Linked DNA regions of Spirulina major PCC 6313. The protein of the gene in region 2 interacts with the protein of the main gene of each other region in a pairwise test. Links are inferred from orthologs where the notes say so. Each region holds a gene or a part of one and is shown on either strand. Other genes may lie near its edges.

Region 1 (16,611 bases), 1.1 Mb from region 2 along the record:
AGTCACCATCACGATTAACAACAATTAAATCGCGATTCGTTTGAATATTGGTCTGGCTGAGTTCAAATCCCTGTTGAATCAAAATATTTGTCACCACAATGCCTCGTCGCTGCCCTGCCGCATTAAAAATCGGCACAGCATAGCGAATCACAGGACGGTAGGGAATTTCAATTTGGTTTTGTTCCCGGTTGAGGTTGATCTTAGACACATACATCTCGCCGGGTTGCAGTCTCATCGTGTCTTGAAAATAATCTGACTGACTTTTATCTTGTAATTCAGCTTCTGGAATAACGACTGGATTAGCATCACGGTAGTCCACTCGCACTAGCTCTTTACCGGTTTCATCAAGATAACGAAGCTGATAATAGGTGGGATTAGAACTCAAGAATGTTCTAAAAATAACTTCTAATCGATTTTTCCACACTCTTTCAGAAGATTGATCTAATGGATCAATGCCTTCATTTTCCCTAGCACGAATAATACCTTGAATAGGAGGGACTTGACTGAGGAATTCTAAATCAGACTCTAGCTCTTTGATATAAAAATCGATCACCACAGAGCTATCACTTTTCATCTCATCGTAAACAACCGTGCGAATTGTTGACCTAGATGAAACAATACTATAACTGCTAATGATTCCCACAGGCGTAATCAGACTAGCTAACAAAACGAATAAGATTTTATTTTGAAATTTGGATTGAACAGTCATAGGTCAAGATAGATTAGAGTAAACCAGTTCATTGATTGCCTTTTTTGCACCGGCACTTCACGAAAGATGATCTGAATTTCTGAGGTCATCATAAATCGCTATCAGGAGGTCAGCCTTGAAATCATTAACTATGTTTCTGATTGTAAACAAGCCCAATAGCCTCATCCGACAAAGAATGCAGCGACTTTTACATTTTTCAATACAGGTAGACTTTTCTACACCGACCTACTTAGCAGTTCTCAATACTGTGTGAAGTTTGGGGTTCCTCTCTCTTTCACTGGAAGTTGGGGTTTGATTTTCCCTTAATTTAGGATCACTAGATGAGGGGAAATCTAGTGTATCTCGATTGGCTAAAATATTCAGACCTGAGCTAGCTTAAAATACGACAAGCCAGTATTGGAAAAACCCTGAGTATAGCTAGAGTTTAGCGTGTTCATTGATCCTCTTGGGGGTTTAATCGCTGGTGTGGATCGGTCGCTAGGGACGGAGGTAGGGGGCGGGGTCGATGGGTTTGCCGTTTTGGCGGAGTTCAAAATGGAGGTGGGGCCCGGTGGAGATGCCTGTGGAACCGACTTCGGCGATCGCGTCTCCCTGTTCCACGGGTTGTCCGACAGTGACGAACATTTTATTAGTATGGCCGTAAAGGGTGGCGAACCCGTCGCCATGTTCGATCACCACGGTGCGCCCATAGCCGCCATACCAGCCCGCAAAGGCGACAACACCAGCATCAGCGGCTTGGATCGGGCTGCCGTAGGGGCCTTTGAAGTCAATGCCGGCATGGAGACGTTGCCCACCGAGGACGGGATGCTTGCGCCAGCCGTAGGTATCGCTGATTTCGCCGTCGTGGGGCAGGATGTAGGTTCCTGTGCCGCTGTTGGGATTGTTGGCGGGGGCGTTCCACTGTTGGATTAGGGCTTCGAGTTGGGCGGAGTCTTGGCTGAGTTGGGCTTGGGCGGCTTGGAGGGTGGCGCGATCGCTGTCGTTGGCGAGGAGTTGCTGCTGGAGTTGGAGTTGGGCTTCGAGGTCTTGGGTTTGGGCTTGGATTTGGTGGGTGATCGTGGTGATTTCGGCCTGTTGTTGTTCGAGGGCGGTTTTTTGGTCAAAAAGACGCTGGGCGACTACTTGCAGTTGAGCGAGGCGATCGCGGTCGGCTTGGTAGAGTTGGCGGAGGCGATCGCGCCGATCAAAAAATTCGTTCAGGTTTTCACTCTTGAGCAACACAGACCACCCCTGACTCGCAAGGGATTGCTGCTGTAAAAAGCGCAGCCGGGCAATGGTTGCATTCATCTGGGGCGCGTACTGTTGCCGTTCCTTGGCTAGGGCCGTTTCCAATGCCGCCAAGCGTTGATTAGCGGTGTTGAGTTGGTCTTCGTAATAGTCCAATTGCAGATCCATCACCTGCCGATTGCGCTGCAAGCTCTGGATATATTGCTGTACGGCTTCCGTGGCGGTCTTCGGTTCCGGTTGGTTCCACTCATCCAGGAGCGAATTCGCCCCAGCGGACGCAGTGAAGCATAGCCACGCCCCAAGCATGAGCAAAATACCCACCAGATTTCGCACCTGTTTTGAAACCCTCACCGCTGCCTTCTGTGCTGCTGTGCCCCGTTGGAGCGGGGCGTTCGTGTTTCAACCTAGCGTTAAATATCGAGATCGTCGAGGTCGAGTTTAGAGCCTTCGGTTTCGATGAATTCGCGCCGGGGGGCTACTTTGTCGCCCATCAAGACGGTGAAAATATTATCCGCTGCGGCGGCATCTTGGATTTCCACTTGTTTGAGCATCCGGCTTTCGGGGTTCATGGTGGTGTCCCAAAGTTGGTTGGGCATCATTTCCCCTAAACCTTTAAAGCGTTGGATCGTGTAGTTGGCATTGTCGGGGAATTGGGCGATCGCTTGAGCCAATTCGCGATCGCTGTAAAGATATTGATGATTGCGACCCCGTTCCAACTTATACAGCGGCGGGCAAGCAATATAGACATAGCCCTGATCGATCAGATCCCGTTGATAGCGGAAAAAGAAGGTTAATAACAGCGTCCGAATATGCGCCCCGTCCACGTCCGCATCAGTCATGATAATGATGTTGTGGTAGCGCAGTTGATCCGGGTTGAAATCTTCCCCTTTAATCCCCAAACCAAGGGCGGTGATCAGGGATTGGATTTCGTTGTTTTTATAAATTTTCGCGTCGTCGGTGCGCTCAATGTTGAGGATTTTACCGCGCAGGGGGAGGATCGCTTGGATGCGGCGATCGCGCCCCTGTTTCGCCGAACCGCCTGCCGAATCCCCTTCCACAATGAAGATTTCCGACTCGGAAGGGTCACGAGAACTACAATCAGCCAATTTCCCCGGCAACGGTGACGACTCTAGCACCGACTTCCGCCGCACCAATTCCCGCGCCCGCCGCGCCGCTTCCGCCGCCTTAAACGACTGCACGGCCTTTTCAATAATCGTATCGGCAACGGCGGGGTTGAATTCTAAATATTCGTTCAACACTTCCCCAACGAGGGAATCCACAATGCCGCGCACTTCACTGTTGCCCAGCTTTGTCTTGGTTTGCCCTTCAAATTCCGGGTCAGGCACTTTCACGGAAATCACCGCCGTTAAGCCTTCGCGGATATTTTCGCCGCCGAGGTTGGCTTCGTTTTCTTTAATCTTGTTGCGTTTGCGGGCGACATTGTTCATCGTCCGGGTCAGCACCGCTTTTAAGCCTTCGAGGTGCGTCCCGCCGTCGATGGTGCGGATGTTGTTGGCAAACCCAAGAATATTATCGCTGTAGGAGTCGATGCACCATTGCAACGCCACTTCCACCACCACGCCATCCCGCTCGCCTTCCACATAGATAATATCGACGTGGAGGGGTTCTTTTTCGCGGGTCATGTAGGTGACATATTCGCGAATGCCGCCTTCGTAGCAATAGGTTTCAATGCGGGGCACTTCAGGACGGCGATCGCTAAAGGTAATCTTCACCCCCGCGTTAAGATAGCCCAGTTCCCGCAGCCGCCCCGCCAGCGTGTTGTAGTCAAAATCCACCGTCTCCGAAAAAATGGTGGTATCCGGCAAAAAGGTGAGGGAGGTGCCGCTGCTGGTTTGGGTGGGGTCGGCGGTTTCGGTGAGTTCTCCCATGGGAACGCCCCGTTCGTAGCGTTGGGTGTAAAGGGTTTGGTCGCGACGCACTTCCACCACGACCCAAGTTGAGAGGGCATTGACCACCGACACGCCCACACCGTGCAAGCCACCGGAGACCTTATAGCCGCCGCCGCCAAATTTTCCCCCCGCGTGAAGCACAGTCATCACGGTTTCCAGGGCTGATTTACCCGTGGTGGGGTGAACATCGACGGGAATCCCCCGGCCGTCGTCAGTGACGCAGACGGAACCATCGGGGTTAATTTCCACTTCGATATGGGTGCAATAGCCAGCGAGGGCCTCATCAATGGAGTTATCGACCACCTCATAAACGAGGTGATGCAGTCCACGGGGCCCGGTGGTGCCAATGTACATCCCCGGACGTTTACGAACCGGATCTAACCCTTCTAAAACCTGAATCTGATCGGCACGATAGTTACTGGCCATAAAAATTCCTCGAATCGCGGAGAAGCGGGCTTAAGGCTCTCAAATGGTAAAAAACCTATCAAATTCTAACATAAAAGGGTTAGTGGCGATGCTAGGCTCTGTAGCTTGCAAAAAAAAGTTGGATACCATGCCGAGAAAATTGCCAATTATTGCATCAAGAGCAGGGAATGGAGCGATCGCTCTCGATCGGTTTTTGGCGCGGTAGGAATTCCCATTATCGCACGATTTCGCCCCAGACCTGCTGGGCTGTGGCGGGGGCGAGCAGAACGCCGTTGCGATAGTGGCCGGTGGCGAGGGTGACGTTGGTGTAGCCCGCCAGGGAGCCGATGACAGGGGCGGGTTGGCCGTGGGGGCGGGGGCGTTGACCCGACCAAGATTCAATGATGTCACCCTGGGCGAGGGCGGGACAGACGGCGATCGCTTGCTGCCAGACGGCTTCTTTCAGGTGAGCTTGGGCGGCCACGATGCCCTGTTCATCGGGAAACTCCACCGTCGCGCCCACCCAATAGTCACCGCCGCCAAGGGGAACGAGATGCACATCATGGCCGGAGATCACCGGCTCCACGGGATGGAGGGGGTGAGGGCAGCGGACGCGAAAGGCTTGGCCGAGGACGGGACGGAGATCAAGGGTTTGCTGAAGTTGAGCGGTGAGGGGGGTGGAACCAAGACCGGCGGCGAGAATGAGGCGATCGCAGGCCAGCCAATCCGTGCCGATCTGAACATGGGTGCAGCGGTGCGCGTCCCCCTCGGCCTCGGTACGCAGGGCGGTGACGGCCTGGCCAAAGCGACAGTCTGCGCCGGCTTGGCTGGCGGCTTGGATTAGGGCTGCGGTTAACGGGCGGGGTTGAATTTGGCCATCCTGGGGGGAATGCACCGCTCCGATGAGGCGATCGCAATCCACAAACGGACAATGGGCCGCTAATTGGGCCCGATCCCACAGGTCAAGCGGCCAGCCCTGCTGCGATCGCACCTGCTGCAACCGTTGCCACCGTTCATCCCGTTCATCGTCACGGAATCGCAGCATCACTAAACCATGGGGATTGGTGGGAATCGGGCAGCCTGTCACCTGTTCGAGTTCCGGAATTAGCGTGGCGTAGCGGCGTAGACTCTGCTCGCGCAACCGCCAGCCGCGCCCGGTGGTTTTTTGGCTGATCACCCCCATCAACACCCCCAACGCCGCACCGGTAGAACCGGCAGCGGCGTTGGCTTGTTCAACAAGGACGACGGCTTGCTTTTGGCGGTTGAGTTCGTAGGCAATCATTGCCCCGACGACTCCACCACCCACAATCACAATCGGGTTCATGCCTCGCTGTCGGGTTCGCGGGGAATATAGTCTAGGTACACCTCAAAATCCTTTTCCAGGGCGGCTAAGGCTTCGGTGGCAAAGTTGGGCACACCCTCCGAGGCGGCCGCGTCTAGGCGCTCAATGTCGTTAAATAGGGACTCGGCGAGGTCGGTGGCAACGGCTTGGTCTTTTTCGAGCAGGAGGCTGCGATCGAGGTAGCCCAAGGTGGCCCGCAACCCGCCCAAGGGGCCGTGGAGGAAGGAATTAACATTATTCCAATCGTTCTTAGCCACATAGCCTTCGAGTTCGGGGAGGCGATCGCGCACGGCTTCGATGGGAGCGAGGGCCCGGTCAATGGCCGCAATTTTTTCAGGGGTATAGGTGGGGGGAGCTTGCACCATCGCACCGCCACAACCCGTGAGAAAGGTGGTTAAACCCACGAGGAGTAGAGCGAGTAAGGATCGAATCGGTTTCATACAAAAATTTTCGGGTAACAGTCTCATCGTCTGAGAAAACTATACGGGAAAATCGGAATCCCCACACCCAGAATCCGATTTTGGCCAGAAAACGCCATCCTCTCTAGGCGGTGATGGGCGGCGATCGCGCAGCCAATAGGTTTCCATCGGGCCTTTGCCTTTGATCGGGAGGATGCCGCGCCGCTGACAGATGAAGTGAGGTGCGATCGCCGCCTGGGTCGCTGCGGTAATTTGGATGCGTCTTGGCTTGCCCTGGGACTCCATCCGCGCCGCCACATTGACCGCATCCCCCCAAAGGTCATAGATGAATTTTTTGATCCCAATCACCCCCGCCACCACCGAGCCGGTATGAATACCAATGCGGAGTTCCATCGGAGAACCATCGGGCCAGTGAAACTGCTGGACCGCCTGTTGCATATCGAGGGCCATGGCGGCGATCGCGATCGCATGATCTGCACGGGGTAATGGCAATCCCGCCGCCGCCATATACGCATCCCCAATCGTTTTGATCTTCTCCACACCGTGGGTTTCCGCTAATTGATCGAACACGGAAAAAATCTGATTCAGGGTGCTAATTAACTCCAAGGCTTCAAATTGACTGACATAGGACGAGAAACTAACCAAATCTGCAAACAGGATCGTGACGCTCGGAAATTGTTGGGCGAGACTCCCCTCAAAGCGTTTCAATTGGTCAGCAATGGGGCGGGGCAACACATTGAGCAAGAGACGTTCGGATTTATTTTTTTCGACGAGGAGGGCTTTTTCGGCTTGAATGCGTTGGGTGACATTGGCTTGAATGCCGACAAAGTGGGTCAGTTTGTCCTCTTCGTCAAACACCGGGGAGATGGTGAGTTCATTCCAAAACAGCGTGCCATCCTTGCGAAAGTTGCGCAGGATGACGGTGCAGTGGCGGCGTTCTTGAATGGCGGTGCGGAGTTCGTGGCGGGCGGTTTGATTTTTTTCGGAACCTTGGAGAAAGCGACAGTTGAGGCCGAGCACTTCGGTGGCAGAATAGCCCGTCATCGTTTCAAAGGCAGGATTAACGTAGATCAGCGGCATATCAGGGAGCCGAGCATCGGCGATCACAATCCCGACTCGACTCGCGGCGATCGCTTGATCCCGCAAATATAACGCCGCCTGGACACCACTTTGATAGATCCCCCGCTGATGCCATTGGATTTCGGTCACATCTTGAGCGATCGCCACACTCACCCCGTCCCGATAGGGCGACACCCGCCACGATAACCACCGATAACTACCGTTACGATGGCGAAAGCGGTTTTTATAGTCCACAGGGGTTGTGCGTTGGGACTGGTGACAGCGTTGCTCAGCGGCGAGGGTGCTTTCGAGGTCATCCGGGTGAATCCAGTCCAGCCAAGGCTGTTGGCGGAGTTCCACCGGTGTCCATCCCAGTAGATCTTGCCACAGGTGATTCAATTCCCCAAAATAGCCATCCTCGTGGCGCACACACATTAAATCTACCGACAACTCAAAAAACGACTGTAGCGAAGTTGCCGCATTGCATGGTGTACGAACGTCTCCAGAAAAACCCATAATGCCCTGTGAGTGACCTTTGGTTTCGTGGACTTGTTGACTGCACCCCCTACTCCCATTATTCAGGTTTTCGCGTCACTCTGGGAACATTCAGGACGACCACCGCTGCGGATGGCGCACAGCGATCGCGCTTCCTAGTCTTCTAACACCTGCACATCCACTTCCACCGCATCCACATCAATCGTGCCCGGTGGCGTGATCCGCACAAACCGCCCATCCTTAATCTGGAGGGCTTCACTACAGTTCGGGCAATTAAACGCCACCTGATTCAACGCGGCAAAGGCGTGGCCACACATCGGGCATTGATCTTCCACCACATTCCGCTTCACCCACCAGCGCAGCCCATACACCGCCACCACCGGCAGCAGGGCCAACAAAAACACCGCCAGGAAAATCCCATTCACAATCCACCCCAACCCCACCGCGCTGAGACCCATCACCCCAAGCAAAATCAGCAAACTACAGCCAATGCCGGATAAATTCCATTGGGCAATTTGATTCACACTGACCTCCTAATCCGGAATTCGTAACCTTGTTTCATCCTAGTGATTGATCGTGATCTATTGCATGTGCTGGGCGATGAAATTGGTGTAGACCTCGCCACTCAAGAAGGCGGGCGTGGTTAAGATCCGCTCGTGAAAACTAATCGTGGTGGGAATGCCGGTAATGGCACATTCCCGTAAGGCTCGGCGCATCCGCGTAATCGCCGTGGCGCGATCGGGGCCCCAGACGATTAATTTACCAATCAGGGAATCGTAGTAGGGGGGAATTTCGTAATCGGTATAGACATGGGAATCCATGCGCACACCGGGGCCGCCAGGAGGCAGGTAGGCGGTGATTCGGCCGGGATGGGGGCGGAAATTATGGGCGGGATCTTCGGCGTTGATCCGACATTCGATCGCGTGGCCCTTGAGTTGCACATCGGCTTGGGAAAAGGTGAGGCGATCGCCCTGAGCAATCCGAATCTGTTCGGTAATCAAGTCCAACCCGGTCACCATTTCCGTAACGGGATGTTCCACCTGAATCCGGGTGTTCATTTCCATAAAATAAAATTCCCCCGTTTTATCGAGGAGAAATTCCACCGTTCCCGCCCCCACATATTGAATCGACTGGGCCGCCCGTACTGCTGCTGTGCCCATTTTTTTGCGTAATTTCTGGGTCAAAACGGGGCTGGGGGCTTCTTCGAGGAGTTTTTGGTGACGGCGTTGAATGGAGCAATCCCGTTCGCCGAGGTGGACAACGTTGCCGTAACTGTCGGCAAGGATTTGAAATTCAATATGGCGGGGGGCTTCGAGGAATTTTTCCAAATATACCCCAGCGTTACCAAAGGCGGCTTCAGCTTCTCCCTGGGCGGCCCGAAACATTTTGATCAATTCACTTTCATCGTTGACGAGGCGCATGCCCCGCCCACCGCCGCCCGCCGTGGCTTTGAGAATGACGGGATAGCCGATCTTGCCAGCGATCGCGATCGCCTGTTGTTCATCGCTGAGCAGGCCATCGCTACCCGGTAGGGTGGGAACACCAGCCCGCTGCATTGTGTATTTAGCCGTGGACTTGTCCCCCATGGACATCATGGCCGCCGGGGTGGGGCCAATGAAGGCAATATGATGATCGGCGCAAATTTCAGCGAAACGGGCATTTTCAGCCAGGAACCCATAGCCCGGATGAATGGCGGTGGCGTTGCGGGTCAGGGCGGCGGCGATGATGTTGGGAATGTTGAGATAGCTTTTGCTGCTGGGGGGTTGGCCAATACAGACGCTTTCGTCCGCGAGTTGGACATGGAGGGCGTGTTCATCAATGGTGGAATGGACAGCCACGGTGGCGATCCCCAGTTCTTGACAACTGCGGAGAATACGAAGGGCAATTTCACCCCGATTGGCAATAAGGACTTTAGAAAACTGCATTCGGTTACACAGCAATGGCTCTCGGTCGTGCAATCCACTATACAGTTTTTAGGCTCGTCTGCCCTAGTCTTCGGGGTCGCGGTGCCGCTGGGCCAGATCCGAAGGGGGGCGATCGCTACTCCAGGCCCACCAGGCTTGCTCACATTCACAGTGATAAAACTCTTGCCACTTGCGCCGATAGTCTTCATTCACCACCGGAGCGCGACGATTGAGCCAGACCCGTTGGGCTTGGTGAGGGGATGCACCACAGCGGGGACAATGAAAATTTAAGGCGTGGAGGGCCGGTTCTGTCCAGGCGGGAGGGAGAGGCTCGAACGCTTCCATGCAGACTTTATAAATTAAACGCCCCTTCAGCTTATCAGGTTTCCTGGGGAGCGGTGCGATCGCATCATGTCAGCCCGGTGCAGGGTTCAGAGCCAATTCTCTAGCGGGATCAACGGGAAGAATTTTCCGGTTGTGGCCAGTTGGCGAAGGAAGAGGGGCTGGGAATGCAACAGATTCCTACGTCGCATACTCAGATTTCGCAAATCGTACTATGATCCCCTTGAGTCATGCGGCGGAGAGAATCCGGTTGATCGTCCACCTCCCCATGACAATTGCCCATTTCCTAGCAGGATAGACAACTGTGAACCTTGCACTGAACCTTCTCTCGGCCCTTGGGATTGCGATCTTTTGTGTGATCGCGTGGTTGGGGTCGGAAAACCGCCGCGTTGTGCAGTGGAATGTGATTATTTTTGGGATTGGTCTTCAGCTTTTGGTGGGAATTTTAGTCTTCGGCGGGGGCAGCACCCTGATCGCAGGCATCAATAACATCATTAACCCGATTTTAGATGCGTCGGAAGCGGGGGCGAAGTTCCTTTTTGGCGGCCCTAGTTCTTTACTTGCGACCGATCCGAATCCCACCGCAGGGCCAGGGGCCGCAGCGCGGTGGATTGCGCGGGCGGTGGGGAATGGCTATGTGCCTGTACCGGGCGATCGCCTCGGCCCGGATCAGCTTAATCCTGGGTTTACCTATGTGTTGGCGTTCCGTGCTTTGCCGCAGATTATTTTCTTCGCGGCGTTGGTGGGGCTGCTCTACCGAATGAATGTGATTCAACCGATTGTGAAAGTGTTTGCGATCGTCTTCCAGCGCACAATGAAGATTAGCGGCGCGGAATCCTTATCTGGGGCGGCGAATATTTTTGTGGGGATTGAATCTGCGATCGCCGTCAAACCCTTTTTACCCAAAATGACCCGCAGTGAACTCTGCGCCATCCTCACCAGTTGTTTTGGGTCGATCGCCTCCTCCGTACTCGGACTTTACGCTGGGTTTCTACGGGGCAGCTTTCCCGACATTGCCGGGCATCTGGTCTCCGCCTCGATTCTGACGATCCCCGCCTGTTTTGTGATTTCTAAATTGCTCGTCCCCGAAACCGGCGAGCCGGAAACCATGGGACATATTCCCGACGATGAAGTGGACGAAAACGAGAAGAGACCCAGCTATATGGATAGCTTGATCGTCGGTGCTCTCGATGGGGTGAAGATGGCCATGGGGATTGCGGCGGTGTTGATCGCCATTTTGGGGGTGATTGCCCTCTTCAATGCGCCCTTCAATCAATTGGCGATCTGGTTAGGGGCATCGGGAGACGACTCCCTCATCGGTCAATTTTTTGCCCAACCGCTACGCAATTTAATGGGGATGCTGTTCTTGCCTTTGACTTTTTTGACGGGGGTGGCGTTGGATTGGCAAAACCTCTGGACGGCTTCGCTGTTAATTGGTCAACGCCTCTTTGAAACCAGTATTCCGCCCTATTTAGCGTTGAATGGTCTCTCCGTGTCGGGTGTAATCAGCGATCGCACCCTCTTGATTGTGAGCTACGTCCTCTGCGGGTTTGCCCACCTCGCCTCCTACGGCATCTTTGTCGGTGGCCTGTCCTCCCTCGTCCCGGAGCGGCGATCGGAAATTTCCGAACTGGGGTTTAAAGCCCTCTGGGGAGCCACCCTCGCCACGTTGATGACGGGAGCCGTGGCTGGTCTCTTCTTCGGACTGCTCGGCGATCCCACCAACATCATCGGTGGCTAACGCTCCATCCTCCCTCCTGTTTTCGCCCCTTACAAACAGCACCCATGAAACGCAGCACCCAATGGTTTATCGGCTTAGTTGGCTTGACCGCCGCCCTCTTAATCAGTTGGCAGTGGCAGCCCTCCCTCTGGCAACCGGCCGCCTATGCCCAAGCCCCCACCCCAGCCGCCAGTCCTGCCCCAACTCCAGCGGCTAGCCCTGTGCCCAATCCCGCCGCCAGTCCCACGCCGGCGACGCTACCCACCCCAGCCGCCAGTCCTGCCCCGACTCCAGCGGCTAGCCCTGTGCCCAATCCCGCCGCCAGTCCAGTTCCCAATCCTGCCGCAACGCCTGAAGCACCGGAATCCGTAGCACCGGCGGCCCCAACGGCGCTGCCTATCGCTCCGACCCCCTATCAAGAACCAGAGCAAGGGTTTCAAGTGGGCGTGCTTCAGGGCTACAGCCAAAGCAGCGTCGCGGGCGTGACGGTGTTTGAATCGCCGGCGGTGACGGATGAGAATGGTGAGGTTGTTATGCCTGCGGGCCTGTTGGCCTACACGGTGGCGGTGCGGCCGCGGGCTACGGAAGCGGCATTAAACGCTGGCAGTTTGGCGCAGGTGGCCATTGATACCTTTCGAGCTGGGGAAGGGTTTGCCGCTGGGGCATTTGTGCCGGTGGATGACCAAACGGCCCGACTCCCCTGGACGGGATCATTGGGCAGTGGGGGCAGTGGTACGCCGATGCAGGGGGTGATGGTGGCCCGTCAATTACCGGGACGGGTGGTGATTTTGATGGTGGCGGCCACGGATGCGGCGGCGGATCAGGTGGAGGCGGTGGTGACCACCTTAACGCCGACGTTGACCATGGTGGACGCGGCGGGGTGATGGCGTGAGGAAACGACGTGGTGGGGGGCCACAGCAAGTGAGCACTGTGCCCCACATTCAAGACGAGATTCGCCGCTTGCGGGAGTTAATGCCCGCATCGGGTCGGATGTTGATCACGATCGCAGCCGCACCGCACCAGCCTGAAGCGATCGCATCTCCCTTTCCCTATCCTTGGCGGCGCGATCGCTTCAGGATCACCCTCAATTTTGCCCAGTGGTTGCCCCTCCCCCAAGGCCAGCGGGATTTGCTGCTGTTGCGGGCGGTGACGTGGCAACTCCAGGGACGCGGGGTTCAGGTCAAAGGGATTCATGGCCTCGTAGCCTTGGGGGTCGTGGGCGCTGGGTTTGAATGGGTGCAGCACAATGCTGTCGGGGTGGTGGTGGCGGGGGGATTAACGGCGATCGCCCTGCGGCGAGCCTGGCGAGACTACCACGGCCCGGAGCGTGACCTGGATGCCGATGCGGCGGCGCTGCAAGTGGCGGAACGGCGCGGCTATACCCTTCCAGAGGCGGCGGAACATTTATACTTAGGGCTTGAAGCGATCGCCGCTCCCCATCCCACCGGCATCGAACTCCTCCGCATCCAAACCCTACGAGCGATCGCCCACCGCCCACCAATCTAGTGTCACAGCACAGCTTGATTGGTGGGTTACGGCGGATTGCTGGATTTTAGTGATGGCGGAATTTTAGCCGCCTAACCCACCCCACAGCAAAGCACTATTTTAACTGTGCCATACCACTAGCGACCCCTTCGGATCTTAGTCTTCCGATTCCACCGGAGCCGGCGGCGTTGGCTCCCCGGTGCGATTAAATTGTCCCTGCATCACCATCACGATCGCCGTAATCACCACCACCACGATCGCCACCCCACTTGTCCACAGCAGCAATTGGCGCGAGGGTCGCGGAATTTGCCGCGCCGACGCGGTGGGTGCGGTGGCTTCCTCCCCGTCATAGCCGTCCACATCCTCAAAAAAGGCATCGGAAACTTCCAAGTTGGGATCAATCTCGTCATCTTGGCGAGATTCTGGGGGCGGGGAGGCAAAGGGATAATGAGGGGAGGGTGACGGCGAAGCGGCCGCGGGGGGCGGTTCAGGGGAGTGCTCGTCAGGCATGGCCGCAGGCAGGGCAGGTTCATCAAGGGCCACCCTCAGTTCTTCCATCGAATTGAATGAATCGCCCGCAGCCTGGAGATCAGGAACGAACGCATCAGGTGGCACAGGTTCGGCCGGATGCTCGGTTTCACCCTCAGTGGCACTGTGGGGGGGAATCTCCCAGGCGGCTGGGTTGAGTTCAGCGGGAAAATCGGGGGCTGGGGTTGCGGGGCTGGGGTCGGGGGCGATCGCTTCTGACTCCGTGACCCGATAGAGCGCCGCTACTACGGTGACATTATCGTGACCGTTGCGCTGCCGCCCCAATTGCAGCCAAAAGTCTACGGCGGCCTTGAGACTCATTTCCCCCTCTAACACCGCTGGCACCACATCGCGCCAACAACGTTCCACCAAACGGCGATCGCTCAACCCATCGGAACAGAGCAACAAAATCCCATCTTCATCAATCAAAAATCGTTGAATCGTCGGGTGAATCTTGTCCGCCGGACGGGTTCCCAAGGCTTGGGTGAGGGCCCCCGCATCGGGTCGATGCCAGGCCTCAACGGGAAAACTCCGCCCCAGGCGAATCTCGCGCCCGGCAATATCATCATCCACCGTCAGACAATGACAGGCTTGCTCGGTGATCCAGTAGGCGCGACTATCCCCCACATGGGCGAGATAGAGTTCATGGCTGGTGCCGCGCCGGTCGGGGGTGTCGATCTGTTGGGGCAGTTGTAGGGCGAGGGTGAGGGTGGTGGCCATGCGTTGGCGGGCTGCTCGGCCTTGCTGATCATTGCGGCTACAGATCACATTATTGGCAATGCGAATCAGGGTGGTGAGTTGATCCGCCACCACATCGGGGGCCATGATTTCGGGGTCTTCCACAATTTCCTGGAGCAGGGCTTGTACCTGGAGGCGGAGGGATTGGACGGCCATTTGACTGGCGATCGCACCCCCATCATGGCCGCCAATGCCATCACAGACCAGCAGGAGATGATCATGATTCTGCCCTTTAATTTCCCCAGCGGTGGGATAGTAGCGGTCTTCATTGATGCGATCGGGAGTACCGGGATCGGTGGCACTGGCCACCTGGATCGAGAGGGGAAGCTCGGCCGCCTGTTCGATCAGGAGTTGATTGAGGGCGGTTTGGGCGACGGGGAGGGAAGGGTTAGGCTGGGCAAGGATGGTGAAAATATTTTCGAGGGGCGGCGCGATCGCCGCCTGGGCCGTCGTCAGGAGCGTTGACCAGGCCTCGGCCCAATCCCCTAGGGTGGCCGTTTTGGGAATTAACCCCTGAAGCCGCAGCCGTCCCCCCTCCACACAAAGATTATCCAAATCCACGACACTCGCCGCCACCCCCTGCACCGCCAAGGCCGACCACAACGACAGCGCCTGCCACACCCATTCGCCTTGGCGCAAGGGGTGAGCCGTGGGCCAAGCACTGCGCAAACTCGGCAAGGGTTGACCGTGGCGATCGATCGCGCCATGGTGAAGCAAGAGCACCGTTTGGCCGCCCACTTGACAGGTTCCGTAGACCTCCGGTAAGTAGAGACGCAGGGGATGCAGCTTCAGGTAGGGCAGCACCGAAGCGGGGATCGGGTCGGGCAAGGTGGGGCGTTGTTCGGGGTAAATATCTTGCCAAATATGGGGCAGGATGACCTTATACCGTCCTTCGACTACATTGGGTGCGGTGAGCTTGCCAGCCACTGGCCCCACTGCCCAGAGATAAGGATGGGGAGAAAGCGATGAACGGGTCATAGGGGACGCTGAGATCACGAAAGATAATGAAAGGTTAAATGACACCGAAGGTGTCGGAAACAGTGGCTAAGATGGAAAGCACAAACTCCACGATCGCTGTACTCAAATTAGCTTGCCCTAATCATTGGGTCTTGTCTAGCCACGGTGGATTGGAATGATGAGGCGATCGCAACGTGACATTTTCAACTGATGTTTAGTCTGACTCTGCTTTGGTTACTAGCTGGGGCAATTTTATGTCTGATGGAACTGTTTTTTCCGACGGCATTTATCGAATTCATGATGGGGGTGGCGGCCCTGTTAGTGGGGGTGATGTCCCTGGTGGTGCCGGTGTTTGGCCTCCAAATCTTGACATGGCTGGCATTGACCACGGCGGGAATTCTGCTCTCCCGGCGGATGTTCACCCCGAAACAGCGATCGCGCCTGGTGCTCGAAGAGTCTCGCGATGGCCGCACCCTCACGGAAATTCCCCCCGGTGAAGCCGGACGGGTGCTGTGTGACGGGAACTCTTGGCAAGCGCGGTGTGAAGATGAGGCGATCGCCATTCCTCCCAACACCAAAGTCTTCATCCTCCGACGGGAAGGCAACACCCTGATCATCCTGCCCACGTCCGTGATCCAGCCCTGATGCGGTGTAGTTTATCCGCAAATACCCCTAATTTTTGAGAGGCTTGACCTGAATGCCCACCTTCCTTTTACTCCTAGCCCTTGCCCTTGGCGGCTCCACCGTCGCGGGGTCTGTGCGCATTGTCAACGAAAAACATGAAGCCCTCGTCGAGAGCCTAGGGAGTTACAAACGCAAACTCACCCCCGGCCTCAACTTCATGATGCCCTTCATCGACAAAGTGGTCTACCAAGAAACCACCCGCGAAAAAGTGCTCGATATTCCGCCCCAATCCTGCATCACTAAAGACAACGTTTCGATCAGCGCCGATGCCGTCGTCTACTGGAAAATCGTCAATATGGAAAAGGCCTACTATCGCGTTGAAAATCTCCATAAAGCGATGGCAAACCTAGTCTTAACGCAAATTCGCTCCGAAATGGGCAAACTCGAACTCGACCAAACCTTCACCGCCCGCAGCGAAATCAATGAAATCCTGCTGCGAGAACTAGACATTTCCACCGACCCCTGGGGCGTGAAAGTGCTACGGGTAGAACTGCGGGACATCACCCCTTCTAAAGCGGTGCAAGATTCCATGGAATTACAAATGGCCGCCGAACGCCGGAAGCGAGCTTCAGTGCTGACTTCAGAGGGCGATCGCGATGCCGCCATTAACTCCGCCCAAGGGAAAGCCGAAGCCCTCCTCCTCGATGCCGAAGCCCAGAAAAAAGCAGCAGTCCTCAACGCCGAGGC
Region 2 (14,440 bases):
TCTTTGTATGGCGGGGAAGATTTTGAACTGGTGTTAATTGTGCCGCCGGAGGATGCGATCGCCCTCCTCGCGGCCCTCGGCCCCACCGCGCAGATCATCGGCACGATCCACGCCGATCCGATAGTGCAGGTGTGCGATCGCGCCCCGTTCCTCACCCTCAACCCCGCCCAACGCTTTCAACACTTCACCCCCACCGCCAACGAGCCTTAACCGGGATTTCCGGTAATGCCAAAATCGCCCAAAGCCACGCCCCATCTATGATAGAATGGGTAAGCTTCATTGTCTTAATCGCCAGTTTTCTCTGGAAACGGAAGAGCGGCGATCGCTGCTTGTTCCGTCTACCTTTAAACGTTCGACCGAAACGGAGTTTTTTCTATGGCTGCCCCTGAACAGCGGATTTTGCCGACCGATCTACGCAACGAGATGTCGCGATCCTACCTAGAGTACGCCATGAGCGTGATTGTGGGGCGGGCGCTCCCCGATGCCAGAGACGGACTCAAACCCGTTCACCGTCGAATTCTCTACGCGATGTATGAACTGGGCTTAACCCCCGATCGCCCCTTCCGGAAATGCGCCCGTGTCGTCGGGGAAGTGCTCGGTAAATATCACCCCCACGGGGATACCGCCGTCTACGATGCCCTCGTGCGCATGGCCCAAGACTTTTCGATGCGCGAACCGCTGATCCAGGGTCACGGGAACTTCGGCTCGGTGGACAATGACCCCCCAGCGGCGATGCGCTACACCGAATCCCGCCTCCACACCCTGACGGTGAATTCCCTGCTGCGGGATATCGAAGCGGAAACCGTCGATTTTGCCGACAACTTCGATGGTTCCCAACAGGAGCCGGTGGTGCTGCCGTCGCGGATTCCACAACTGCTCCTGAATGGGTCGTCCGGGATTGCTGTCGGCATGGCCACCAATATTCCACCCCATAACCTGGGGGAAATTATCGATGGCATGGTGGCACTGATCCACAATCCAGAGCTACCGATTCAGGATCTGTGCAAAATCATCAAAGGCCCCGATTTCCCCACGGGGGGGCAAATTCTCGGCTACAGCGGTATTCAGGATGCCTACTTGACCGGGCGCGGCTCGATTACGATGCAGGGGGTGGCCCACATTGACTTGATCGAACAGCCGGGACGGCCCGATCGCGAGGCGATTATTGTGACCGCGTTGCCCTACCAAACCAATAAGGCGGCCTTGATTGAGAAGATCGCCGATCTGGTGAACGATAAAAAAATTGACGGCATTTCCGATATTCGCGACGAGAGCGATCGCGACGGAATGCGGATTGTGATTGAACTCAAACGGGATGCGATCGCCCGCGTCGTTCTCAATAACCTCTACAAACAAACCCCGATTCGCAACAACTTCGGCGCGAATATGTTGGCGATCGTCAACGGCGACCCCCAACTGCTCAACCTCAAACGCTTCCTCGAAGTCTTCCTCGACTTCCGCATTGAAACCATCCAACGCCGTACCCAATACAAACTCCGCAAAGCCCAAGAACGGGATCACATCCTCCAAGGGTTCTTAATCGCCCTGGGGGAAAACCTCGATCGCATCATCCAAACCATCCGCCACGCCGCCGACACCGCCAGCGCCAAAGAGGATTTAATGGCCGGGTTTGGTCTGTCCTTGCTGCAAGCCGATGCAATTTTACAAATGCAGTTGCGCCGGTTGACCGCCCTCGAAGCGGACAAAATCCAAGCCGAGCACGAAGAATTACTGCTGACGATCACCGATTTGCAGGATATTTTGGCGCGACGGGAGCGGATCAACGAAATCATTGTTGAAGAAGCCGAGCAAATTAAGGCCACCCACGCCACGCCCCGCCGCACGGAAATCCTCGCCTCGGAAGGGGATCTCGACGAAACCGACCTGATCGCCAACGAAGCGGTGCTGATCCTGTTGACGGAACAGGGCTACATCAAACGGATGCCGGTGAATACCTTTGAGGCGCAACACCGGGCCACCCGTGGCCGAGCCGGGGCGAAGATTAAAGATAACGATGCGGTGGAGCATTTCCTCACCTGTTGCGACCATAATGTGGTGCTGTTTTTCAGCGATCGCGGCGTCGTCTACTCGATCAACGCCTACAAAATCCCCACCGCCTCCCGCCAAGCTCGTGGCGTGCCCATCGTCCAGATGCTCCCCATCCCCCGCGACGAAAAAATCACCTCGATTATCGCCGTCAGCGAGTTCACCGATGATGAATATTTGGTAATGCTCACCCGCACCGGCTTTATCAAAAAAACCGCCCTCTCCGCCTTTGCTAACATTCGCACCAATGGCCTGATCGCCATCTCCCTGGCTGAGGGGGATCAACTGCGCTGGGTGCGTCTCACGAAATCCACCGACAGCATTATCATCGGGTCACGGCAGGGGATGGCGATTCATTTCCGCGCCGATGATACCCAGTTGCGTCCCCTGGGCCGGGCGACGCGGGGGGTAAAATCGATGAAGCTGCGGTCGGGGGATGAGTTGATCGGGATGGATATTCTCCCCAGTCAGATTATTGCCGATTTGGCCGTCAGTGAAGGCGACGAGGAGGACGACACCACCGCCGCCAGCGAGGAAGTCCTCGCAGATATTGGTGACGGGCCGTGGGTGTTGGCGGTGACGGCCCAGGGGTACGGCAAACGGATTCCGGTGGATCAATTCCGGCTGCAAAAGCGGGCGGGCTTGGGCCTGCGGGCGATTAAGTTCCGTGTCAAAAAGGATGAATTGGTGGCCCTGGGTGTGGTCAATCAGGGCGACGAACTGATGCTGATTACCCATCGCGGCATTATTATTCGCCAGGTGGTGGATGCGATTTCGCCTCAGTCGCGGGCAGCGACGGGGGTACGGGTGCAGCGGTTGGATCAAGAGGATGCGATCGCTGCTGTGGCCCTGGTTCCCCCCAGTGAAGACGGGGAGGACGGCGAGGCAGAAGACCTCGAATCCTAATCAAAAAAAAAAGACCGAGGGCCAGAAAATCGGCCGCAAACTCGCTATATTTAGAGTGTCTAGTCTAGACTTTTAGGCTGGATACGCTGAATATAGTGTTTTTGTTATTTTTTAAGAATTCATGAGTGCCTTACCTGTTCCCGATTTTGAGCTTCACAGCCCCCAAGCGTTGGCCGATTTAATTGCAACGGCGGAAACGTGGCGTGAAGTGGAGCAGCTAATGGCCCAATATCAAGACTGGAAAACGGAAACCTGGCAACTTTTAACGGACGCTCAACAGGATCACCTGCGGTTACTCCAAAAATGGCAGGATCACCCCATTGCCCAAAAATTCCCACCGGGGGCGATCGTACAGCGCCTTGATGATGCCCATGGTTTAACGGGCGAGGTGCAGACCTATTGGCAAGCCTACGGGGAAGATTATGTCACATTCAGGGTGGGCCCAGATGTGGATTGGTGTCGGGCGAGTAATTTAAAGCGGATTCCGGTGGCCCTAGACGCAGCCTCTTCAGCGCGTCGATCTGCCTAAAATTGCGGGACATAATCCGCTAATCGACGGAACATTAGCCACAATGTTCCGTCAATTCCCTGATATTTTCACCAAGCTCAAGAAATAATCCGGACTCAAATGGGGATGATCTGAACAGAGAAACAGTATCGGACAGGTCAAATTAGATGGGTCATTGGGTTCTGTGACCGATGGGCGCGATCGCACCCTTGAGAAACGAGCCGACCGTTGTATCCTGTTCCTCCTGCCCTCATTGAGAATCACCCCTATGGAATTTCCGAAAACGGGTTTAAGCGCACCTGTCTCTGCGTCAATATCGAGTGAAATTGAAGATCAATTAACCCAAGGCCAAATTTACCAGGGTGCATTAACCGGACTCCAGCATCTCACCGGAGAACGCCCGGAGGTGATCCAGACGTTACTCCGCGCCCTCAATCGTGAAGCAATCCAAACCACGCTCCAGTATATTGCTCAGATCGAGGACTGTGCGCCCTTACCTGCGATCGCCCCGGCCAGCCCTTCCCCCCGCACCAAACTCGCCCCCGTCGGATCGCCCGCATCCCCCCCAACAGATCAGCCCCCACAAGACCCAATTGACCAAAAACACCAGGAATATCGCCAAATGGGGCAGCAGATCAAACAGATCCGCCAACGCCGCCGCCTCACCCAGGGCGAGCTAGCCAGTCGAACCCTCGTACCGGTCATTCACATTCAAGCCCTCGAAGCGGGTCAATTGGAAAAATTGCCCGAAGATGTCTATTTACGCGGCTTTCTGCGCCGCCTTGGACAAGCCCTTGATCTCCACGAGTTAGCCAGTCTGACGATGAATGACCCGAAATCGGAAAACCTCATTCCATCGTGGTACAACCCAAGCCTCAACACCAAACCATTGCTGTCCAGCGAAGCTCCGTTGACGGTGTATGCGGCCTACATTGCCTGTATTACCGGGATTATCGGAGGCTATGGCTGGGTGGCAGCGGGGCTAGATGCCAGTGTCTTTGATTCCTTTTTTGCCACGATCGCGCCGCCGGAGCAGCCGACCCTGTGGCAATCGTCCCAGGACGACACTGCAACACCGCCACCCCAGCCGCAAATCACTCCTCCGAGCAGCATTGTGGCTCCTGTCTCATCAACAACTCAAACCACACCCCCATCCACTCAATAGGCATCGCTGTGGGGTTATGAAGCGGCACAGGACAGACGAGACTCCCGTGGCGATCGCAGGTCAGGGGCGGCGCATAGCCTTGCTCCAGGAGCAGGGCTTGGGTCGGTTCATCGAGGCCACAAAAGGAAACTTGGGTGGTCGAAAGGCGATATTGGCGCTTGGAGTCGGAACAGACAATCACTAGGTCATAGCAACACAAGATTTTTAAATGATTCAGATCTAGAACGGGGGGGCGTTTCGGTAGGGGGGATGTCATCACAACCAACCTCTGAAGGACTGCACCTATTGTCTGAGGAAAAACCGCTCAACGCCTTGATATACGTGGGCTTGAGCGGTGATTTTTTTGGGGTCTAGGCGTGATTGCAGGGGTGAGGATGGTGCGATAGGGATCGAAGCGATCGCGTGATAATACTGACCTGTTGGTGTGATTTCGATCAACCGATGGGGGATGCTCAGGGGGATGATCGAAATCAAAGGGTGAGGATGCGACCCCCAAAGAACCGCCTCAAAAGACCCATGCTCAACCGTAGCATGGGTCTTTTAGGGATGTTACCCCCCAGAGACGAACGGGTGATTTTGATCACGAGGAGGGGGACGGTTGGGGCGATAGATCGCAGGTTTGGGGAGCGGCGGTTTGGACGTTCACCTCTGTATAACCGGAGAGGGTGAGGAGTTGCGCGATCGCTGCTTCGGCGCGATCGCTGGCTTGGTCGAGGATGCCTTGGTCGCAGGCGGCGGCGGTAATGCGGGCGAGGGTTTCTCGTTGGGCGCGACTTTGGAGGTCGGGAGCCACATCGGGGCCGAGGTTGAGGAAGCCGCGATCGTAGTCGTAGACCTGCGATCGCTCCACATCAATGGCCCGGTCTAAAATTTCCGGAGCAGGCAGGCGCACCGTTAGGGCATTCCCCTGGATCGTCACATCTTCCGGCTGCAATTGGCTTAAATCAATCCCCGCCCGCACCGTGCCATGGGCGATGTAGAGTAGTTTCGTCGTGCCCACCGTCAGCCCCGCCCATTCTCGACTCTGGGCCGCGGGCACGATGGTTTCGAGGCTGTAGATCGCTGTGGTGAGTTCGCTGGCTTGGCGAATTTGGGTGACGATTAACGAGGTAACATCCACCTGAGCTTCGGAGGTGGTGATCCGTAACCCTTGGCCGAGGCGTTGCAACCAGGCCCCGCCCGTCCGCACCGTATCGACGGTGACGAGGACAGCGATCGCCACGGCGGTTCCCGTTACAAACGGTAAGGCTTTACCCAAGCGGGTCATCAAGGCGGTGAGACGCATAGCAGTGAGCCAGTATGGAGCAATTGGGGAACTGAGCAAGAGGGAGCGATCGCCTTCCCTCATCCCTCGCCCTCTCTCGACTATAACAACCCGGCTCGATTACCCATGCCGGCAGGCGATGGGCATTCGCCAACCCGTACCAAAGGCGCGATCGGTCATTTTCAGGCCCGGTGGGGCTTGGCGGCGTTTGAATTCGGCGCGGGTAACGAGGCGCACGACGGTTTCCACCACGGCGGGATCATGGCCGGCGGCGATGATGTTGGCGATCGCGTCATGGTTTTCCACATACCGCGCCAAAATATCGTCCAAAACATCGTAGGGGGGGAGGGAATCTTGATCCACTTGGCCGGGTTTGAGTTCGGCGCTGGGGGGTTTGGTGAGGATGTTAGGGGGGATCAGGTCGCGATCGCGGTTGAGCCAATGGCAGAGTTTAAACACTTGGGTTTTGGGCACATCGGCAATCACGGCCAAACCGCCGTTCATGTCGCCGTAGAGGGTGCAATAGCCCACAGCCATTTCCGATTTATTCCCCGTGGAGAGGAGGAGATGGCCAAATTTATTAGCGATCGCCATCAACACATTGCCCCGAATCCGAGACTGTAAATTTTCCTCCGCCACCCCAAATTCCGTACCGGCAAAGAGGGGATCGAGCAGTTGATCAAAGGCCGTCATGGCCGATTGAATCGCGATCGTTTGGTGTTCAATGCCGAGATTTTCCGCGAGGGCGATCGCATCAGTGAGGGAATGATCGGAACTGTAGGGGGACGGCATCAACACCCCCAGGACATTTTCTGGGCCCAGGGCTGCGGCCGCGATCGCCGCCACCAACGCCGAATCAATCCCCCCACTCAAGCCCAACACCACCCGCGCAAACCCACATTTGCGCACGTAGTCCCGCACCCCCAACACCAACGCCCCCCAGAGTTCCGCCGCCGGTTCGAGACGGGGCGCGATCGGGCGGGGCGTGGGAGGTGTAAGGTCGGTCAGCATGAGCAGATCCGGGGCAAAGGCCGCCGCTCGATAGAGGATTTGGCCGGTCGCATCCACCCCCACACTCTGGCCATCAAACACCAGATCATCATTGCCCCCCACCTGATTCACATAGAAAATCGGCACGCTAAACCGTTGGGCGGCGTGGCTGAGCATCGCTTCCCGCACCGACTGCACCCCCACCCGGTAGGGCGAGGCTGACAAATTGACGATCAAATCCACTCCCCATGCCGCCAGTTCTGCGATTGGGTCGCTGGCGTAGAGGCGTTTCCCCCAAAACTGATCATCATTCCAAAGGTCTTCGCAGATCGTGACCCCAATCTTCAAGCCGTTGAGGGTGAAGAGGTTGGGTTTCAGACCGGGTTCAAAATAACGGTCTTCGTCAAATACATCATAGGTGGGTAATAGGCGTTTGGGAAAGAGACGCTGCACCGTGCCGCCGGAGACGAGGGCAATGCTGTTAAACAGGGGTTTTTGACCGGTGGTGGTGGCTTGGGCGTTGCGTTCGACGACCCCGATTAACACCGTGAGTTGGGGCGGGAGTTGTTGGGCGAGGGTTTGGACTTCGTGGTGCATGGCGGTGATGAACCCCGGTTTGAGGAGGAGATCGCGGGGGGGATAGCCACAGAGGGAGAGTTCAGGGGTGAGGAGGAGGTCTGCACCTTGGGCGATCGCGCCTTGGGCAGCGGTGAGAATTTGGCGGGCGTTGCCGCTGAGGTCGCCGATGGTGGGGTTGAGTTGAGCGATCGCAAGTTTCATGGCGATGGGAGTCTGGAGCAGGGGTTTGCTTTCAGCGTACCCGACGGGGGCGCGATCGCTGTCCCTGCCCTAGGGGACGATTTTGCCCATGTAGTCGCGCCAGAGTTGGGCGGCATTGCTGCTGCTGCCACGGGTGGGGCTGTTGTCATCGTTGCCGAGCCAGATACCGGTGGTGAGGTTACGGCCGGGGACATAGCCGATAAACCAGAGGTCAACGGCGTTATCTGTGGTGCCGGTTTTCCCCGCTTCGCCGTAGCCGATCGCGGCTCGACTCCCCGTACCGCCTTGGATCACGCCCTGGAGGAAGGTGGTTAAGGTTTGGGCGATGGGGGTGCTAATGGCTTGCCGCTGGCCGGTGCGGTCTTGGCTCGCATCGTAGATGACGCGGCAGGTTTGGGGATCGTTGGGATCAACGCAATCGCCGCTATCGAGAACGCGGGTGATGGCGTGGGGGCGGTTCCATTGGCCATTGTTGGCGATCGCTCCATAGGCCCCCGTCATTTCCAAAACATTCGTTTCACTTTCCCCCAACACCAACCCCGGCGACGATCGCAACTCGGACTGAATCCCCAACCGCCGCGCCATCGCAATCAACCCATCGAGGCCCACATCCTGCGCCACCCGAATCGCCACCGCATTTTCCGATTGCGCCATGCCCCGATACATATTAATCGCGCCGCTGCTCCGTTCACAGCCCCGATAGCGTTGCCCCTGCCAGGTGACCGGACTGCAATCATAGGCCTTTCCCGCTGAGATGCCTTGATCCAAAGCGGCAGCATAGGCAAAGAGTTTAAAGGTGGAGCCGGGTTGACGTTGGGCGGACGTGGCGCGGTTAAACTGGCTGGCGGCGAAGTCTAGCCCCCCGACAAGGGCGAGAATTGTTCCGGTGCTGCTGTCGAGGGTGACGATCGCACCTTGGCTAAACCCGACGCGGCCCCCGCTTTGTTCAACGGCGGTTGTTAAGGCGGCTTCGGCAGCTTCTTGCTTATCAATGTCGAGGCCCGTTTCAACGATGAAGTTACCTTCCCGGGCCAGGCTCTCCCCCAGGCGTTCGCGGAGTTCGGTGAAGATGTAGCTGTAGAAATAGGGGGCGATCGTATTGCTGAGGGTTTCCTCCGCCGTGGGGCTGACTTCAATGCGCGATCGCCGCGCCTGGTTCGCTTCGTCTTGGGAAATCATCCCCATTTGCGCCATCCGTTCGATGATGCGATCGCGCAACTGCACCGCCGTATCGTAATCCTGCACCGGGTTATAGGCATTGGGAGCCGGGAGAATCGCCACGAGGGAAGCCGCTTCGACCAGGGTTAAATCCGCCGCCGACTTATCAAAATAAAACTGCGCCGCATCCTCAAACCCATAACTCCCCACCCCTAAATACACCCGGTTTAAATAGGTGCGCAGCAATTCATCTTTGCTGTAAAAGGTTTCGAGCTTGAGGGCGACGATCGCTTCGCGAATTTTGCGCCCCGCCGTATTGTCCCGCCCCACATAGTCCGGGTACAAACTCCGCGCCAACTGCTGCGTTACTGTACTCGCGCCCTGGGCGATGCCCTGCCGTTGCAGGTTGACAATCACCGCCCGCAGGATACCGAGGGGATCAACGCCCAAATGCCAGTAGTAGCGGCTATCTTCCGAGGCGATCACCGCATCGGGGAGATAGGGGGAAAAGTCCCGCAGGCGGTCGAGTTCTTGGTGCGATCGCGTCGGCAGTTGGCGCAGGGGGGTTTGATCGCGGGAATAAACCATCACCGGCCCTTCCACCCCCGACGGCAGCGGATAGACCGGAATTTTCGACCATTCCACCAAGATCCCCAACGTCACCAACCCCGTCAGCCCCCCCACCCCATAGAGGGCGTATTGCAGGCCGCGCACCCATTGCGGCGGCGGGTTGTGGTATTGCAACCGGACTCCGTTGGCCAATTCCGGCGGCCCCAGGGTCAACACATCCCCATGGCGCAACATCAGGGATTTCAGCCGCCGCCGCCCGATGTAGATGCCGTTGGTGGATTTTTCGTCTTTGAGGATGAACTGGCGGGGATGTTCCGGATCGCGGCTCAGGGAGAGGTGTAACTGGCTGACCACTGGATTGCGCACCACAATATCACTGGCGCGGGAACTACGGCCGAGGAGGTAGCGATCGCCCACCAACTGATGCACCGCCGCCTGTTCCTCCTCCGCCGTCTGCACCCAAAGCTCCGGCACCCGCGCCCCCGGCTTCAACGCCAAGGCCGTATTCACCTGTTGGACGAGTTGGGTGACAAATTGCGTCAGGGGATTCGTGCTCATAGGCGCGGCTGCTCGACAGGGGGACGAAACGACAGATAAAGCAGACAAATAATTCCTATATTAATGAAGACATCCGCCAGATTAAACACCGGAAAATTAATCCACCGAAAATCGAGAAAATCCACCACATGGCGATACAAAAAGCGGCAAATCCCGTTTCCCAACGCCCCCGACAGGATCAACCCATAGCCCACTTGTTCTAAGGTCGCCATTTTCGGCCCCCACCAGGCATAGGCCATCAGCCCCAAACTCACCAGCAACGACAACCACCGCAACCAATCCGCCCCCCCGGCAAACAGGCTAAAGGCCGCCCCGGTATTCACCACATAGGTAAAGTGAAAAATTCCCGGCATGAGGGGAATCGTCTCACCAATTTGCTGAAAATGGTGCATCACCCAATATTTTGTCACTTGATCCAATGCCAGCCCCAACAGTGCCATGAGCCAGAAGGCGCGGTGTTTGAGCAAAGAATGGCGAAGAGTCATGGCAGGAGAAAAAAGCGTGCGTTTTTTAGTATTACAGAAAAAGAGAGACGCGATCGCGCCTGCTTTGGTGTGATGCCCGCGTTGGGGTTAGGGGAAATGATCGCTCGGCTGCCCAAGGCGGGTGATAGTGTCAATGTCTATCGGGTCATCTCCGCTACGATTTTAGAGGCCAAACTGTGCTAATTCTGGTAGATCTTCCAGTCATCTAGGGTATGGCGTTGGGGCGTGATCTACCCCCCTGCCCAATTCCCAATTGCAACAATCAACAGCTTGATAGTAACCACTTGATCATCATTGAGGAGATTAGAATTGATGCAACCCCCAAAACAATTCCCGTTTTCACGCCGCCAAGTGCTGCGTGGTTTGCTGGCCACCACCGCCTTTGGCCTCACCGCTAAATTTGGTACTGGCTGCACCCCTGCTCAGGAGGGCGGTGATGAGGGTGATGAGGCGGCCAGTGGTGGCGGCAGCGAAGAGTTGGTGATTGGGTTTCTCTATGTGGGGCCCAAGGATGACTTTGGCTATAACCAAGCCCACGCAGAAGGGGCAGCGGCGATCGCAGAATTGCCCGGCGTGAAGATCGTCGAACAAGCCAGCGTCCCCGAAACCAGCGAAGTGGAAGAAGCGATGCGCAGCATGATCGAAATCGACGGCGCAACGGTGCTGTTTCCCACCTCCTTCGGCTACTTTGACCCCCACATTTTGAAACTAGCCGAAGAATTCCCCGACGTTCAATTCCTCCATGCTGGCGGTCTCTATACCGACGATATGCCCGACAACATCGGCAGCTATTTCGGCTACATCGACGAAGCCCAATATGTGGCGGGCATCGTGGCCGGCCTAACTACCGAAAGTAATAAACTCGGCTTTGTCGCCGCCAAACCCATCCCCCAAGTCTTGCGGAATATCAATGGGTTTACCCTCGGCGCGAAAAGCGTCAATCCTGACGTGACCACCCAGGTCATCTTTACCGGGGATTGGGCCGAGCCAGTGAAAGAAGCCGAAGCCGTTAACAGCATGGCCGACCAAGGAATTGATGTCGTCACCTGCCATGTGGACAGCCCGAAGGTGGTGATCGAAACCGCCGAACGGCGCGGTATGTATAGCAGTGGCTATCATGCCGACCAGTCAGCCCTCGCACCGGAAGGCTACCTCACCGGGGCGGAATGGGATTGGACTTCGATTTACACCCAATATGTGGAATGGCTCAAGGAGGGTAAAACCTTGATGAACGGCGACATTCCCCACATTGTCCGGGGGGGCTTGGAATCCGGATTCTGGAAGCTCTCCGACTTTGGCCCGGCTGTCAGTGATGAAGCCAAAGCCCAAGCCGAAGAAGTCAAGGCGATGTTTGCCGATAGTTCGATGGTGATTTATACCGGCGAAATCCAGGACAACACCGGCGAGGTGAAAATCCCGGCCGGGGAAGAGTTGGAGCAAACCGCCGTAGAACTAGAGACGATGGATTGGCTCGTCGAAGGTGTGGATGGCAGTGTCGAAGGCTAGCCTGATTTAACGAAACGGGCGAACAATCTATTCCACAAGACCAGGGTTGGTAAAGTCTTGATGGTTTTGTGGGATAGTTGTTTACCGTCAAAGTCTCTCCACCTCATCCCCAATTTATGCGCCATTCCCCACCCTCACAAGCTGCGATCGCATCATTCAGGATCGGGTGATATCACCATGCACGGTTTGAGAGGCCAAGGCGTTGGCGATTGGTATTACCGGGAACAGCAGCATCACCACCCGGCTCGACTGGAGTGGGATCAGGATCGGGATCAGGATCAGGATCGGGGTCAGGGTCAGGATCACCGCATTGGTGCGCGTTGCCGAGGTTGGAAATTCGGCAAATGGCATAGGCCCAGGCTTGTTGGGTACGGCGGAAATGTTCACCGAGCCATTCCCCTTTCGCTTCGGGGTCGTTTTCCACGACGGTTTCAAGTCCATCTTGGTAATGGTCTTGATCGAGGACTTGTTCCCCTTCTTCACGGGTTGGCTCATCGAGACTTTCCCCGTAGGTTTCGAGTTTGTCGGCTTTGTCCTTGGCATCTTGATAACGTTCGTTGGCTGCTTGAGCGTCTTGCCAGTCGAACGTATTGCGCCGCTGGGTGAGTTGGGTCGCGTTTTTGAGGGCGATCGCATCCCCTTGCACAAGATCCGCAAAGTCTGCGGCTCCCGTCGTCGGTGTGCCCACAAAAGTCCAGCCTTGATCGCGCACGGTCACCGTCTTGCCGGGGCGAATCAAGCGCACCGCCTTGAACCGATAAATCTTCATCTCTGGTTCCCCCGGCACAGGAATCGCGCCAATGGTCTCGTTGTAGTCCGTCTCGATTCGGTAGCCGTCGCCGTAGTCAATGGCGGTAATGCGATCGCGCTCATCCCGAACCACCGTCGCCGGTCGGGGTACTAACGCCTGCATCCGGGTGCGACGATAGCCCGACGGAAAATAGCGGACAAAATAGCCGTCCGGATGCAACGACCACCGCTGCGACGGAATCGTCCGACTGCCTTCGCCCGTGGGGGCAACACCGTCTAAGATTGCGATCGCTTCAAGCTCCTCATAGGCCGCATTGGATCGGCTCAACTGCTCCCGGAGTTCAGCCTTGGCATTGAGCACCCGCTGCACCGGATCGGGCAAATGTCCCAATAATTCGCGGCGCATCCCATCGGGAATCAGCCCCAACGCATCCCCATTAATCGTGTCAATTTCTGCCTCTGTCAACAGTTGCCGCGCCACTTGTTGCACCTCTGCGTCCATGTCACTCAAACGGGTTTGGGCAATAATTCCCCACAACAACACCTGCACCTGACGCTGGGAAATGTTGGGATGGTGAACGGTTTGGCGCAGAATTTTACGGATCATCTCCGCTCGTGGCCCCGCCAGTGGCGCATAGCCATAGCCATCGCCTCCGCCTGGGCCGTGGGTTCCCGGTTTCAAACAGTAACTTTCAAGCTGGATTGCATACAATCCCGGCGTGGCTAAATACGCGCCTCGATCGTTTTGGGGCAAGTTTTGCAGGGGTTGGGGTTCACCCCAGGCTTCTCCATCAAGGAGGGGAACTTCGCGGGTCACATCTGCGAGGCTCGTGGTCAGGGGCGGATCGCCAGCGAGGAGGTCATCTAAGCCGGGAATGGGGATTGTATCCGGTAGACCCGGCACATCCGGCACAATGTCGGGCAGGCCAAATTGAGCCAGGCGTGGCGTGGGTGAAACCGTTTGGGGTTTGAGGGTGCGATCGCTCGGTTGAGCCGCCATCCCGACTAAACCACTGGCCACAACGGTTAGCCCCACAATACTGAGGGTCTGGTGTAAGGAGTACATAATCTGCTCCGATGCTTGCATCAACGACAGTCCTAAGCGGGCGCAATGTTTCGATCGCCTCAATTAGAGTCGCTATCTATTCCCACCGTAACGCATGGATCTTGCTGACCCCAAGACGGGAGCGGTTGCACCGGGTTTGCATCGGGATAGATCGCAAGGATCGGCATCCTGGGGCAAAGATGGATCAAAAAAAATCTCTCTCAATCGGATTGGGAGAGAGATGCGGAAAAAATGTCGCCGGATGGCCCTTGAGGGGGGTTAAGAGTTTTGGGGTTGGGGGATGGTGATATCGACAGTTTGCACGGTTTCGCCGAGGGTGTCCAAGGGGGGATCAATGGCGGCCGAATTCCCGACAATTAACATCGTGAGTTGCTCCGGGTTGAGATGAGTTTGGGCGGCTTGGAGAATGTCCTGGGCCGTGGTACGTTTGACCGCGTCTTGGTAGCTGAAGATGAAGTCCATCGGGTAGCCATAATATTCGTACCGCATCAACCGAGAAATCAGTTGTGATGGGGATTGAAAATTAAACACAAAGGAATTCAAAATTGATTCTTTGGCGTAGGCGAGTTCCGGATCGGAAACGAGGGTGGTGCGAATGGTGTTGATTTCCGTTTGGAGGGCGGTAATAAAGGGGACAGTGGCATCAGAGCGGGTTTGACCCCCGGCAATGAACAGGCCCGGATAGTCA

The links.
Region 1: the proteins of gyrA (region 2) and gyrB interact in binary tests that used the Escherichia coli proteins (3 or more experiments, as listed by UniProt). The link is inferred for Spirulina major PCC 6313 from one-to-one orthologs.

What each region holds. Positions count from the first base shown.
Region 1 is NZ_KV878783.1:2,316,423-2,333,033, reverse strand. What follows is about bases 1,810-4,706. They hold gyrB (DNA topoisomerase (ATP-hydrolyzing) subunit B), read right to left. Parts: upstream 4,273-4,706; coding sequence 2,347-4,272; downstream 1,810-2,346. Other genes in these bases: SPI6313_RS10145 (NAD(P)/FAD-dependent oxidoreductase), read right to left, coding at 4,487-4,706; SPI6313_RS10155 (murein hydrolase activator EnvC family protein), read right to left, coding at 1,810-2,287. Also shown: SPI6313_RS10160 (cache domain-containing protein), read right to left, coding at 1-709; more of SPI6313_RS10155, read right to left, coding at 1,187-1,809; more of SPI6313_RS10145, read right to left, coding at 4,707-5,575; photosystem II protein PsbQ, read right to left, coding at 5,572-6,033; SPI6313_RS10135 (adenylate/guanylate cyclase domain-containing protein), read right to left, coding at 6,073-7,587; SPI6313_RS10130 (PDDEXK family nuclease), read right to left, coding at 7,722-8,090; accC (acetyl-CoA carboxylase biotin carboxylase subunit), read right to left, coding at 8,148-9,491; SPI6313_RS10120 (hypothetical protein), read right to left, coding at 9,555-9,815; SPI6313_RS10115 (NupC/NupG family nucleoside CNT transporter), read left to right, coding at 10,117-11,553; SPI6313_RS24750 (hypothetical protein), read left to right, coding at 11,598-12,416; SPI6313_RS10100 (DUF3318 domain-containing protein), read left to right, coding at 12,454-13,038; SPI6313_RS10095 (PP2C family protein-serine/threonine phosphatase), read right to left, coding at 13,174-15,261; SPI6313_RS10090 (NfeD family protein), read left to right, coding at 15,502-15,885; SPI6313_RS10085 (SPFH domain-containing protein), read left to right, coding at 15,938-16,611. UniProt on the Escherichia coli protein: DNA gyrase negatively supercoils closed circular double-stranded DNA in an ATP-dependent manner to maintain chromosomes in an underwound state.
Region 2 is NZ_KV878783.1:1,190,211-1,204,650, reverse strand. The notes cover bases 1-3,163. They hold gyrA (DNA topoisomerase (ATP-hydrolyzing) subunit A), read left to right. Parts: upstream 1-375; coding sequence 376-2,952; downstream 2,953-3,163. Other genes in these bases: SPI6313_RS05235 (hypothetical protein), read left to right, coding at 3,074-3,163; thiL (thiamine-phosphate kinase), read left to right, coding at 1-210. Also shown: more of SPI6313_RS05235, read left to right, coding at 3,164-3,481; SPI6313_RS05230 (helix-turn-helix domain-containing protein), read left to right, coding at 3,729-4,625; SPI6313_RS22755 (hypothetical protein), read right to left, coding at 4,555-4,881; SPI6313_RS05225 (DUF4230 domain-containing protein), read right to left, coding at 5,206-5,910; SPI6313_RS05220 (NAD+ synthase), read right to left, coding at 6,010-7,659; SPI6313_RS05215 (transglycosylase domain-containing protein), read right to left, coding at 7,729-9,945; lspA (signal peptidase II), read right to left, coding at 9,942-10,430; SPI6313_RS05205 (hypothetical protein), read left to right, coding at 10,416-10,613; SPI6313_RS05200 (BMP family ABC transporter substrate-binding protein), read left to right, coding at 10,743-11,936; SPI6313_RS23365 (hypothetical protein), read right to left, coding at 12,109-13,752; SPI6313_RS05190 (M16 family metallopeptidase), read right to left, coding at 14,011-14,440. UniProt on the Escherichia coli protein: A type II topoisomerase that negatively supercoils closed circular double-stranded (ds) DNA in an ATP-dependent manner to maintain chromosomes in an underwound state.